DNA from 4 places in the Rahnella sp. CFA14(1/10) genome. Region 1 is predicted to be linked to each of the others. Evidence: predicted binding sites of a transcription regulator. Region 1 holds the regulator's gene; each other region holds the start of a gene.
What was found. Region 1 encodes PurR, which represses purine synthesis genes. Its sites were predicted from a motif close to CANGCAAACGTTTGCNTG; they were not measured.

Region 1 (3,183 bases):
CGAAAAACAGTAAAAAAACGAAAACCGCGCCCGTCACAGAACAAAAAACTCAGGATAAGAATTCGAAGAAGAAAGTGAAAAGCACCGAACTGGTTAAACGAAAGACCACGACGGAGAGAAGCGCCAAAACGCGGGCCGAAAGTAAAAAAGAAAAGACACTCAAGACCACGCGGGCCGAGAGCAAAACAGAGAGACATAGCAAAACCCGTGCCCTCGCGAAAAACAGCACGGAAAAGGCCGGTAAAAAAGAAGCCTATGGCCGGCACCGTAAAGGTAAGAAATTCGAAGAAGACAGCAAACCGATTACGCTAAGTGCAACACATAAAAAACGCTATCAGCATGCTCAGCAAACGGCCATGACCAAACTGATGCACCAGGTAGGAAAACCGTATCGCTGGGGCGGAACCTCGCCGAATACCGGTTTTGATTGCAGCGGCTTAGTTTATTATGCTTACAAAGATTTGATCCGTATAAAAATGCCACGTACAGCGAATGAAATGTATCACCTGCGCGATGCCGCTCCGGTCAAACGCGGCGAACTTGAAAGCGGTGATCTGGTGTTCTTCAGAATCAATAACCGCGGCGCGGCAGACCATGTTGGGGTTTACGTTGGCAACGGCAAGTTTATTCAGTCTCCAAGAACGGGCGAAGACATTAAAATTACTTCTCTTGGCGATGATTACTGGCAAGACCACTATGTAGGCGCACGTCGGGTAATGACCCCTAAAACGATCCGATAATAAACAATTCGTTAAGTCTGAAGGTTCGCTAATCAGCCATTGAATAGCATTTAACGAAGCGTTTCTGCAGGGAAGAACATCGGCGGTAACGGTCACTGCGTAACATTGAAAAGGGCGACGCCTGTGACAGGCGTCGCCCTTTTTTATGGCGGATCACTTATTGAATCAGTTCATTATTGCAGTGAAGCTGAAAGCGATAATCATAAGCAAAGCGCATACCGTGGTGATCAACGATAATTTCAGGTTGCTGTCCATCAAACCCCCTTTCGGATCAAATTGTGGCATTTCTTAATACCACACTCATTGTGTGCCAACGCATTTTCTCATAATTAACCTTTAAAATCTTGTGTTGAATGACAATGCGTTCCTGAGAATTTTGCTTCCACTTTCCTGCATTATAAGAGAAAATTGTCGGTTAACACGTCTGTGTGCCGGTCGATTTCACCCGAGAGCATTTCGCGCCTCATTCTGAAGAATCCACCCAATGATTTCACTGCCCTTTGAGAAGCCAGCAGTTAAATCCTCGCAGGCAAACGATTAACATAATGCTAACGTGCTGAAGCACGTGAGTTCAGGAGTCATTGTTTACATGGCAACGATTAAAGATGTCGCAAAGCGCGCTGGCGTTTCCACTACAACCGTGTCGCACGTCATCAATAAAACACGTTTCGTCGCCGAAGAAACCAAAGAAGCGGTTCTCCTTGCAATCAAAGAGTTACATTACTCTCCGAGTGCTGTAGCCCGCAGTCTGAAGGTCAATAACACTAAAACCATCGGCCTGCTGGCCACCTCAAGCGAAGCGCCCTATTTTGCCGAAGTGATTGAAGCCGTGGAAAACAGCTGCTTCTCCAAAGGCTATACGCTGATTTTGTGTAACTCGCATAATAACCTGGAGAAACAACAGGCCTACCTGCAAATGCTGGCGCAAAAACGCGTCGACGGCTTGCTGGTGATGTGCGCGGAATACCCTGATGAATTGCTCAATATGCTCGAAGAGTACCGCTCGATTCCCATGGTGGTCATGGACTGGGGTGAAGCACGCAAGAACTTTACCGACAGCATTATCGATAACGCTTTCGAAGGTGGTTACATGGCCGGTCGTTATCTGATTGAACGCGGTCATCGTGATATTGGCGTGATCCCCGGGCAACTGGCGCGTAATACCGGCGGCGGCCGCTTCCAGGGTTTTGTGAAAGCACTGACTGAAGCCAATATTCCTCTTCGTGACGAATGGGTAGTTCAGGGTGATTTCGAACCAGAGTCTGGCTACCAGGCAATGCATAAGATTCTGATGCAGAAGCATCGTCCGACTGCCGTATTTTGCGGCGGCGATGTGATGGCAATGGGTGCAATTTGTGCCGCAGACGAACTCGGCCTTCGCGTTCCTCAGGATATTTCCGTGATCGGGTACGACAATGTGCGTAACGCCCGTTACTTCTCCCCGGCGCTGACAACCGTGCATCAGCCGAAAGAACGTCTGGGTGAAATGGCCTTTACGATGTTACTGGACAGAATTGTCAGTAAGCGTGAAGAGTCCCAGACCATCGAAGTGCATCCGAAACTGGTCGAGCGCCGTTCAGTCGCCGACGGCCCGTACCGCGATTACCGTCGTTAACAAATAACAAACGCCTGCCTGTGCAGGCGTTTGTTCTAATCGCGCAGCCATTCCTGATTCATGGTGTCTGTATCGCCCATGTATTCCAACAGCCAGCTCAGTGAAGGTGAAGGATTGCTTTGATCCCACGTCAGGCAGCACGGGCTGTCAGGGAATATATTCTCCAGTGCCAGCACCTGTAATTTTCCCTGTTCAATCCACGGCATGACCCGGTGAACCGGCATCATACCCACGCATAAACCCTCAGTCAGGCATTCCAGCGCACAGGTCCAGTCCGGCACGACCAGACGCCGCTGGTTATCGAGCGTCCAGGTATCACGCTTAGGCAATGTCCGGGAAGTATCTTCCAGGCACAATGCCGGATAAGGTCGCAGTTGATCATCGTTCAGCGCACCGGATAGCTGCGCCAGCGGATGTTGCGGGCTGACGACACAATGCCAGTCCATAAATCCCATATCACGAAAACTGAAGCGCCCGCCAACCGGTATCGCGCGCGTAGCGCCGATCGCCACGTCTGCACGCCCGTCGACCAACGCATCCCAGACACCGTTAAACACTTCCGAGTGAATAATGAGTTCGGTATCCGCAAAATGGCGATAAAAATCGAGCACCAGACGCCGTGTCCGTGCGGGTTTGACAATCCGGTCGACCGCCACACGTAATTCGCCGCGCCAGCCGTTCGCCACCTGTTGACACTGCCGGCGGGTGGCTATCATTTTTTTTGTCATAACCCGTGCTTCATCGACAAAAACCTTTCCCGCTGGCGTCAGCACTACGTCACGATGTCGACGTTCAAACAACGGCACGGCCAGCCATTGTTCAAGCTGG
Region 2 (3,183 bases), on a different contig from region 1:
GGCAGGGTGTCCGCGCTGTGCCAGTGTGTTGAGCATGCCTAACATTGGCGTCTGACCGACACCGGCGGATATCAGCGCCACCGGCGTGATATCGCTGATGTCCATAAAGAAATCACCGTGCGGGGCGGCGAGATGAATAATATCGCCCGGTTGCGCGAAATTATGCAGGAAGTTGGACACCGCACCTTGCCCTTCGCGTTTTACCGCGATGCGGTAGCTTTTGCCATTCGGTGCCTGCGTCAGAGAATACTGACGGATTTCCTGATTTTCCAGTGAAGCATCACGAATATACACCGCCAGATATTGCCCCGGTTTGAAGTCCGCCACCGGTTTACCATCGACAGGCTCCAGCACGAAAGAGGTAATGAGCTCACTTTGCGGTTGTTTTTCGGCAATACGGAATTCACGCGTACCGTGCCAGCCACCGGTTTTTTCTGCACTGTCCTGATAAATTTCAGCTTCACGGTTGATAAACACATCCGCCAGCACGCCATAGGCTTTGCCCCACGCATCCAGCACTTCCTGGCCCGGACTGAACATTTCATCCAGCGTTGCCAGCAGGTGAGTCCCGACAATATTGTATTGCTCAGGCTGAATGGTAAAACTGGTGTGTTTCTGCGCGATGCGCTCCACGGCAGGCAGCAGCGCCGCCAGGTTTTCAATATTGGCGGCGTAAGCGCAGATGGCATCGAACAGCGCCTGACGCTGATCGCCGTTGCGCTGGTTGCTCATATTAAAGATGTCTTTCAGCTCGGGGTTATGTGTGAACATGCGGTCATAGAAGTGTGCGGTCAGTTTCGGGCCAGTCGCAGCGAGCAAAGGGATAGTGGATTTAACGGTGGCGATAGTGGCTGAATCAAGCATGGTGAACTCCGGCTCTGTGAGAATTTTATATAACATGTATTTAAAATACATGTTATATAAACCGACTATTGCTGTAAACCCCCCTAAAGGGGTAAGGGCTTTCCCCCGCAGGGGCCGGGTCACAAAGCTGAAATTTGTGCATGACCGGGTGAATAAATATCTCTTGATTATGGGCAGAGGTTCGCAGATCAAAGCCTTGCTGTATCTGGAGCCAATCGTTTGCCTAAAAACCTCAAACTGACCCTATCCGAAGGCCGCTTAAACATTTACACTGTGGCGCAGAACCCGGAAGGGGCTTTTTTTTAGTTTGTTGAGTCAGGAGATGCGGATGTTAAAGCGTGAAATGAACATTGCCGATTATGATGCTGAGCTGTGGGCAGCAATGGAAAAAGAAGTTGTTCGTCAGGAAGAACATATCGAGCTGATTGCGTCAGAAAACTATACCAGCCCGCGTGTCATGCAGGCTCAGGGTTCGCAACTGACCAACAAATATGCCGAAGGCTATCCGGGCAAACGTTATTATGGTGGCTGTGAATACGTCGACATCGTAGAACAACTGGCCATCGACCGTGCAAAAGAATTGTTCGGTGCAGATTTCGCCAACGTTCAGCCGCACTCCGGCTCACAGGCAAATTTCGCGGTGTATACCGCATTGCTGCAACCGGGCGACACTATTCTGGGGATGAACCTTGGCCATGGTGGTCACCTGACTCACGGTTCACCGGTTAACCTTTCCGGCAAACTGTATAACGTGGTGCCTTATGGCATCGACGAAAGCGGCGATATCGATTACGAAGACGTGAAACGTCAGGCCGAAGCGCATAAACCAAAAATGATCATCGGCGGCTTCTCCGCATTCTCCGGTATCGTTGACTGGGCAAAAATGCGTGAAATTGCCGACAGCGTTGGTGCTTACTTCTTCGTTGATATGGCACACGTTGCCGGTCTGATTGCTGCAGGCGTTTACCCGAACCCGGTTCCTCACGCACATATCGTGACCACCACCACGCACAAAACGCTGGCCGGTCCACGCGGCGGTCTGATTCTGGCGAAAGGCGGTGACGAAGAGTTCTATAAAAAACTCAATTCCGCTGTCTTCCCGGGTGGCCAGGGCGGCCCGCTGATGCACGTGATTGCCGGTAAAGCAGTCGCACTGAAAGAAGCGATGGAGCCTGAGTTCAAAGCTTACCAGCAACAGGTGGCTAAAAACGCACAGGCCATGGTGGCTGTGGTGCTGGAACGCGGCTACAAAGTGGTATCCGGCGGCACACACAACCATCTGTTCCTGATGGATCTGGTGGATAAAAACCTGACCGGTAAAGAAGCGGATGCTGCACTGGGCCGCGCTAACATCACTGTGAACAAAAACAGCGTGCCTAACGATCCGAAGAGCCCGTTTGTGACTTCCGGTGTGCGTATCGGTACACCAGCCGTCACCCGTCGCGGTTTCAAAGAAGCCGAAGCGCGTGAACTGGCTGGCTGGATCTGTGACGTGCTGGACAACGTGAACGATGAAGCAACCATCGAACGCGTTAAACAGAAAGTGCTCGACATCTGTGCACGCTTCCCGGTTTACGCGTAATATTTGCGAAGCCGTTAAGCTGCGAAAACCCGCTCCGGCGGGTTTTTTTATGGGCATGTATCAGAATTTGTGAGCTGGCAGACATTCCTGAAGTCAGAAAGCGTCTGCGGATTGCTAGCGATTGTGAGCTTTGTCAAAGTATTGGCCTCACACCGGAGGATTTATGGAATTGCGTTCCACGCGCTGGCTTGCACTCAGTTATTTCACCTACTTTTTCAGTTACGGTATTTTTCTTCCCTTCTGGGGCTTGTGGCTCAAAGGCGAGGGGATCTCCTCCGAAAGCATCGGCCTGCTGCTCGGTGCCGGTCTGGTCGCCCGCTTTCTCGGCACGCTCATCATTTCTCCCTCCATCAAAGACCCTTCTTACCTTATTACCGGTCTGCGTATTCTGGCGCTGCTTACGCTGGCGTTTGCCGTCGGTTTCTGGTTTGGCAACGGCTGGGCATGGCTGATGATTAACATCGCCGGATTCAGTCTGTTCTTCGGTCCGCTGGTGCCGCTGACCGATGCGCTGGCAGGTACGCTACAACGGCAGATCAATATGGATTATGGCAAGGTGCGCGTCTGGGGTTCCATTGCCTTTGTGATTGGTTCGGCGGTCACAGGCAAACTGGTCGAGGTGTATGGCCATAACGCGATTCTCTATACGCTGACCGCAGGCGTGGCGGCGATGCTGCTCGGCATGTTATTGCGCCCGAGCGTGAAGCCGGCAGGAGAGCCGCGTGCAAGCGGTGCGC
Region 3 (3,183 bases), on a different contig from region 1:
TTTAACCGGTCAGACACTTTATATTGCGGCACCTTACGGGTGCCGTTAGTCTGTCTGAAGCCCGCACAATTTTCAGCTCCTTACCGTTAACAGGAACGTCAGGTATGCGCTCACGTATTGCCACGCTCGACTTTGCCCGTGGTCTCGCCATTTTTGGCATTCTTCTGCTCAATATCAGCGCCTTCGGTTTGCCGAAAGCCGCTTATCTGAATCCGGCATTTGCCGGGACACCTTCTGCTTCTGACACCTGGACCTGGGCGGTGCTTGACGCTGTGGCGCAGGGCAAGTTCCTGATGATGTTCGCCATGCTGTTTGGCGGTGGCCTGTATTTATTACTGCCACGCGGCAAACACTGGATCCAGGCGCGGTTGTCAATTTTATTATTGTGCGGTTTTCTCCATGCCACGTTGTTATGGGACGGCGATATTTTGCTGTCTTACGGGCTGATTGGTCTGGTGTGCTGGCGGATGGTGCGGGAAGGGCGCAGCAGCCAGTCGCTGATATCAACGGGCATTATTTTGTATCTGATCGGTGTGGCTGTGCTGGCAATGCTGGGATTTATTTCCTCACCAAAACCTGGCAGCTTCTGGCTTCCGGGGCCGGCGGAAATTCAGTATGAGCAATACTGGCGACTGAAAGGCGGGTGGGAGGCGATTCAGAACCGGCTCGATCTGTTGTCGTCCAGTTTGCTGGCGATCGGCGCGCAATACGGCTGGGAACTGGCGGGCGCCATGCTGATTGGTGCCGGCCTGATGCGCAGCGGGTGGCTGAAGGGTGAATTCCGTTCATCCCATTACCGCAAAGTCGCAGCCGTGCTGTTACCGTTTTCATTACTGATTCAGATCCCGGCGATTTATCTGCAATATCGTACCGGCTGGGACTACCGGTGGAGCGGTTTTTTGTTGCAGGTGCCGCGTGAGATTGGCTCGCTGATGCAGGCGGTGAGTTATCTGGCGCTGTGTTACGGCTTCTGGCCGCTGATTTCGCGCTGGCGCGTGACGCACTGGCTTTCGCAGATTGGCCGCATGGCGCTGACCAACTACCTGTTGCAGACTGTCATCTGTACCACATTTTTCAATACCTTTGGTTTCTATCAGCATTTCGACCGGTTGCAACTGGTGGCGCTGGTGCCGCTGATCTGGGTATGTAATTTGCTGGTGACAGTGCTGTGGTTGCGTCATTTCCGGCAGGGACCGGTGGAGTGGCTGTGGCGGAAACTCACCATCAAAGCCTCCGGCGTAGAACTGAAAACAGCCTGAACCCGATGACGTTACATCATCCTAAATGATAGATTTGGGATGAAGGTTGCAGATTTGTATGTAAACGTTTTCTTTCCTGTGACGAGATTCACGCAGGCGTTTTCGCAAAATGTTTAGGATAGCGGTCGTGCCACTCCGATGACCACTACACTAAAAAAGGAAACGCCATGCGCACTTCACCTCGCTTCTCTTTGTCTGGTTTTTTTACTTCCTGGGTCAAAAATTTCCGTATTCCTCCGTACCATTCCCTGACTGATCACGGAGCGACGCATGGTCACAATTCGTGATGTCGCCCGGCTGGCGGGGGTTTCTGTCGCCACCGTGTCACGCGTTCTGAACAATCCGACCATTGCCAGCAAAGAGGCGCGCGAGCAGGTGCTACAGGCTGTCGCCACGCTGGGATACCGTCCTAATGCCAATGCGCAGGCACTGGCCACGCAAAGCAGCGATACTATCGGCGTTGTGGTTATGGATGTTTCAGACCCGTTTTTTGGGGCACTGGTGAAAGCCGTTGATACTGTCGCGCAGCAACATCAGAAATATGTCCTGATAGGTAACAGCTATCATATTGCCGAAAAAGAAAGGCACGCCATTGAGGTTTTGATTCGTCAACGCTGTAACGCGCTCATTGTGCATTCTAAGGCACTGGGTGATGACGAGCTTTCGCAGTTTATGGATCAGGTGTCGGGTATGGTGCTGATTAACCGTGTCATTCCGGGCTACGAACACCGCTGTGTCTGGCTTAATAACGTCAGCGGCGCAGAAATGGCAACCCGGCTGTTACTGTCGCAGGGACATCAGCGCATCGGTTACATTGGTTCAAGTCATGGCATTGAAGACGATTTGCAGCGTTATCAGGGCTATTCGCAGGCAATGACGCAGGCACATCATAGCGCTGAAGCGCCACCTGCCGCATGGCGGGCGCAAAGTTCGCCCGATCTGCAGGGCGGGGAAGCCGCCATGGTGGAACTGCTCGGGCGCAATCTGCACCTCAGTGCGGTGTTTACCTACAACGATTCAATGGCTGCCGGGGCGATGGCGGTGTTGAAAGAAAACGGAATTAATATTCCTGATGACTTTTCGCTGATCGGTTTCGATGACATTCCGATTGCCCGTTATACCAGCCCGAAAATGACTACCGTGCGTTATCCCATCGTTTCCATGGCGACGCTTGCCACGGAGCTGGCGTTAAAAGGCGCGGCAGAACAGTTAGCTACGGGGGTTTCGCATTGCTTCATGCCTACGCTGGTCAGACGCCATTCGGTAGCACCGTGGCAAAATGTGGCACCCGTCACCTTTTGATCAAATAACGCGATGTAACCGTTTTCAATCTGTGAGAACTTTCACAGTTTATTAACATCGCCCACATTATGATTCATTCGTTTTCAATATGATTCAATTTGGGTCCGGTTTGCCGGACTTGTTACACAGCGAGTCAGGACGTTATAAGTCAAGGATGGCAGGCACCCACAATCATGATGTGGAGCTGTACTGCTCCCGCAAGGATTTCCGGTGCCAAATTCTGTAACACCCTACATAACCGGAGATACAAATGAATAAGAAGGTCTTCACCCTGGCGACTCTGGCTGCAAGCATGATGTTTGGTTTTGCCGCACATGCTGCTGATACTAAAATCGGCGTCACCATCTACAAATATGACGACAACTTCATGTCCGAAGTTCGCAAAGCCATTGAGAAAGATGCGAAAGCGTCTCCAGATGTGCAACTGCTGATGAATGACTCGCAAAACAGCCAGTCCACGCAGAACGACCAGGTTGACGTTATGCTGGCGAAGGGTGTTAAAGCGTTGGCCATTAACCTGGTTGACCCGGCTGCTGCCCCGGTAATCATTGAAAAAGCCCGCGGTGCCGGCATTCCTGTCGTTTTCTATAACAAAGAACCTTCCCGTAAAGATTTAGACAGC
Region 4 (3,183 bases), on a different contig from region 1:
CACGAAATGGCGGTAAAGTGCGTGCTGTCGTCGGAATGTTGAAAGACAAAGATATTGCCGGTACGCTGGCTTGCCTGTCGCCTCAGGTGGACGAATGGTATTGCGCGCCGCTGGAAGGTCCGCGCGGGGCCAGTGTTGAAGAGCTGACGGCACACCTGCCGCAGGCGCACCAGTTTGACGATGTGGAGTCTGCCTGGAAACAGGCTATGCAGGAGGCTGCTCCTCAGGATATTGTGATTGTCTGCGGCTCGTTCCATACCGTAGCTCACGTAATGGATGCTATAGACACGGGGAAAACCAGTGGCAAGTAAGTTTCAAAATCGTCTGGTCGGGACGGTCATTCTGGTGGCGCTGGGCGTCATTATTTTGCCCGGTTTACTCGACGGCAAGAAAAAGCATTACGAAGACGAATTTGCGTCTATTCCATTGGTGCCAAAACCGGGTGATGTTGAGGAACAGGACTCGGTGCCACCGGTCACGCAATCTTTGCCGGCTCAGCCACCGGAAGGTGCGGATCAGGCGATGAACGGTGCTGCGCAGGAGTCGGAAGGTTCGGCGAATAACACGAATGCCGCGAATAAGGGCAATGTTGCACCGGGCAATACCACGATAGAAGCACCGCCGGTCACCACATTGCCTGAGCAGAAAAAAACGGTGCAGACTGCACCGGTAAAACCTGCGGCGCAGAAACCTAAAGTCATCGAACCTAAACCGATGGTGGAAGCGAAGCCAACGGTGAAACCGAAGGTCGTCGAGCAACCAAAACCGGTCGAGCAGCCGAAGGCCGTGGCTGAACAGCCAAAACCGGCAGAACAGCCGAAGCCTGCGCCGGAAGAAAAAGCGCCGGCAGGGCAGTCCTACGTGGTGCAGCTTGGCGCACTGAAAAATGCTGCTAAAGCCAATGAGATTGTGGCGAATCTGCGTTTGTCTGGTTTCCGCGCTTATACGGTTCCGTCAACGCCGGTACAGGGGCAGATTACGCGCCTGTACGTCGGGCCGGATGCGTCGAAGCAGAAGCTTGAGGCTTCACTTCCGCAACTGCAACAGCTGAGTGGATTAGGCGGGCAGGTTCGCGCCTATTCTGCTCACTGATTTTGCACCTCCTCCTGCGAAGGGGGAGGTGGCCGTTAAAACATAAAAAATACCACGGAGGGCACAAGCGATTGGTGCCCTTTTTCTATAAGATCCTCTGGTTGAGTTTTTATAGGTTTATGCTGCGATTGAGGTTTTTTTAATCGCTATTATTAATTTGTCTGACCGGCTGATTTCCCCTACGCAAACGTTTTCTTTTTCTGTTAGAATTCGCCGCGAACGGGATGCCGGGGCAGATGTGACTGGATTAGACACTGGAATAGTTAATGGTCTGGATTGATTACGTCATTATTGCGGTTATCGGATTTTCTGCTTTAGTCAGTTTAATCCGTGGCTTTGTTCGTGAGGCTTTATCGCTGGTAACCTGGGCTTGCGCCTTTTTTGTTGCCAGCCATTATTACCCTTACCTCGCCATCTACTTCACACGTTTCGAAGATGAATTAGTTCGAAACGGGATCGCAATTGCCATCTTGTTCATCGCGACGTTGATCGTAGGTGCAATTGTCAACTATGTGATTGGTTCACTGGTTGAAAGAACCGGGTTGTCCGGCACTGACAGGGTGTTAGGTGTGTGCTTCGGCGCACTGCGTGGGGTGTTGATCGTTTCCGCGATGCTGTTCTTCCTCGATACTTTTACCGGTTTTTCGCAAAGTGAAGACTGGAAACAATCCCAGTTGATCCCACAATTCAGTTATATCATCAGGTGGTTCTTTGACTACCTGCAGAGCACGTCGAGTTTCTTGCCAAAACATATTTAGTTCTGGCAGCGCTGAAGAGGAAAAGACAACATGTGCGGTATTGTCGGTATCGCCGGTTTCATGCCGGTAAACCAGTCGATTTATGACGCGTTAACGGTGTTACAACACCGTGGTCAGGATGCCGCAGGCATCACCACCATCGACGCGAATAATAACTTCCGTTTACGTAAAGCCAATGGCCTGGTGAAGGATGTTTTCGAAGCCCGCCATATGCAACGCTTACAGGGCAACATGGGTATAGGCCATGTGCGCTACCCAACGGCTGGCAGTTCCAGCGCTTCAGAAGCTCAACCTTTTTACGTCAACTCTCCGTTCGGCATCACCCTTGCCCATAACGGTAACCTGACCAATGCTCACGAATTGCGAAGCAATCTGTTCGAAGGCCAACGCCGTCATGTGAACACCACTTCCGATTCTGAGATTTTGCTGAATATCCTGGCGAGTGAGTTGGATCGTTTCCAGCACTATCCGCTGGAAGCTGACAACATTTTTGCTGCGGTTGCTGCAGTGAATCTGAAAATCCGCGGTGCTTACGCTTGTGTGGCGATGATCATCGGTCATGGCATGCTGGCGTTTCGTGACCCGCATGGCATTCGTCCGCTGGTGATTGGTAAACGTACGCTGGCAGATGGTCGTAATGAGTACATGGTGGCCTCTGAGAGCGTGGCACTTGATACGCTGGGCTTTGAATTCCTGCGTGACGTTGCGCCGGGCGAAGCGGTGTACATCACTGAAAAAGGTCAGCTGTTCACCCGTATGTGTGCTGAGAACCCGCAGTACAATCCTTGCCTGTTCGAATACGTCTATTTTGCACGTCCGGATTCCTTCATCGACAAAATTTCCGTCTACAGCGCCCGCGTACGTATGGGTGAAAAGCTGGGCGCGAAAATTGCCCGTGAATGGGAAGACATGGATATCGACGTGGTGATCCCGATCCCGGAAACTTCCTGCGATATCGCGCTGGAAATTGCCCGTATTTTGGATAAACCGTACCGTCAGGGGTTTGTAAAAAACCGCTATGTGGGCCGTACCTTCATCATGCCGGGTCAGCAGGAGCGCCGTAAATCAGTACGACGTAAACTGAACGCTAACCGCGCTGAGTTCCGTGATAAAAATGTCTTACTGGTCGATGATTCCATCGTGCGTGGTACCACCTCTCAGCAGATTGTTGAGATGGCGCGTGAAGCCGGGGCAAAACGCGTTTATCTGGCCTCTGCGGCACCGGAAATCCGCTTCCCGAATGTTTACGGTATCGATATGCCAAGCGCGAACGAGCTGATTGCCCATGGCCGTGAAGTCAGTGAAATCAATCAGATGATTGGGGCTGATGCGT

Region 2: a site for PurR is predicted at 1,073-1,090, ahead of glyA (serine hydroxymethyltransferase). Genes of this name have one in related genera too.
Region 3: a site for PurR is predicted at 1,349-1,366, ahead of galS (HTH-type transcriptional regulator GalS). Genes of this name have one in related genera too.
Region 4: a site for PurR is predicted at 1,273-1,290, ahead of cvpA (colicin V production protein). Genes of this name have one in related genera too.

What each region holds. Positions count from the first base shown of each region.
Region 1 covers NZ_SEWS01000001.1:250,088-253,270, forward strand. Annotated here, with positions in the region: gene EVX52_RS01195 (C40 family peptidase) at 1-740, shown strand, start outside; gene EVX52_RS25730 (YnhF family membrane protein) at 906-1,025, opposite strand; gene purR (HTH-type transcriptional repressor PurR) at 1,330-2,355, shown strand; gene punR (DNA-binding transcriptional activator PunR) at 2,391-3,183, opposite strand, start outside.
Region 2 covers NZ_SEWS01000008.1:56,298-59,480, forward strand. Annotated here, with positions in the region: gene hmpA (NO-inducible flavohemoprotein) at 1-864, opposite strand, end outside; gene glyA (serine hydroxymethyltransferase) at 1,193-2,446, shown strand; gene EVX52_RS16490 (3-phenylpropionate MFS transporter) at 2,610-3,183, shown strand, end outside.
Region 3 covers NZ_SEWS01000004.1:316,651-319,833, reverse strand. Annotated here, with positions in the region: gene yeiB (DUF418 domain-containing protein YeiB) at 105-1,259, shown strand; gene galS (HTH-type transcriptional regulator GalS) at 1,530-2,561, shown strand; gene mglB (galactose/glucose ABC transporter substrate-binding protein MglB) at 2,812-3,183, shown strand, end outside.
Region 4 covers NZ_SEWS01000008.1:263,197-266,379, forward strand. Annotated here, with positions in the region: gene folC (bifunctional tetrahydrofolate synthase/dihydrofolate synthase) at 1-311, shown strand, start outside; gene dedD (cell division protein DedD) at 301-1,092, shown strand; gene cvpA (colicin V production protein) at 1,359-1,850, shown strand; gene purF (amidophosphoribosyltransferase) at 1,881-3,183, shown strand, end outside.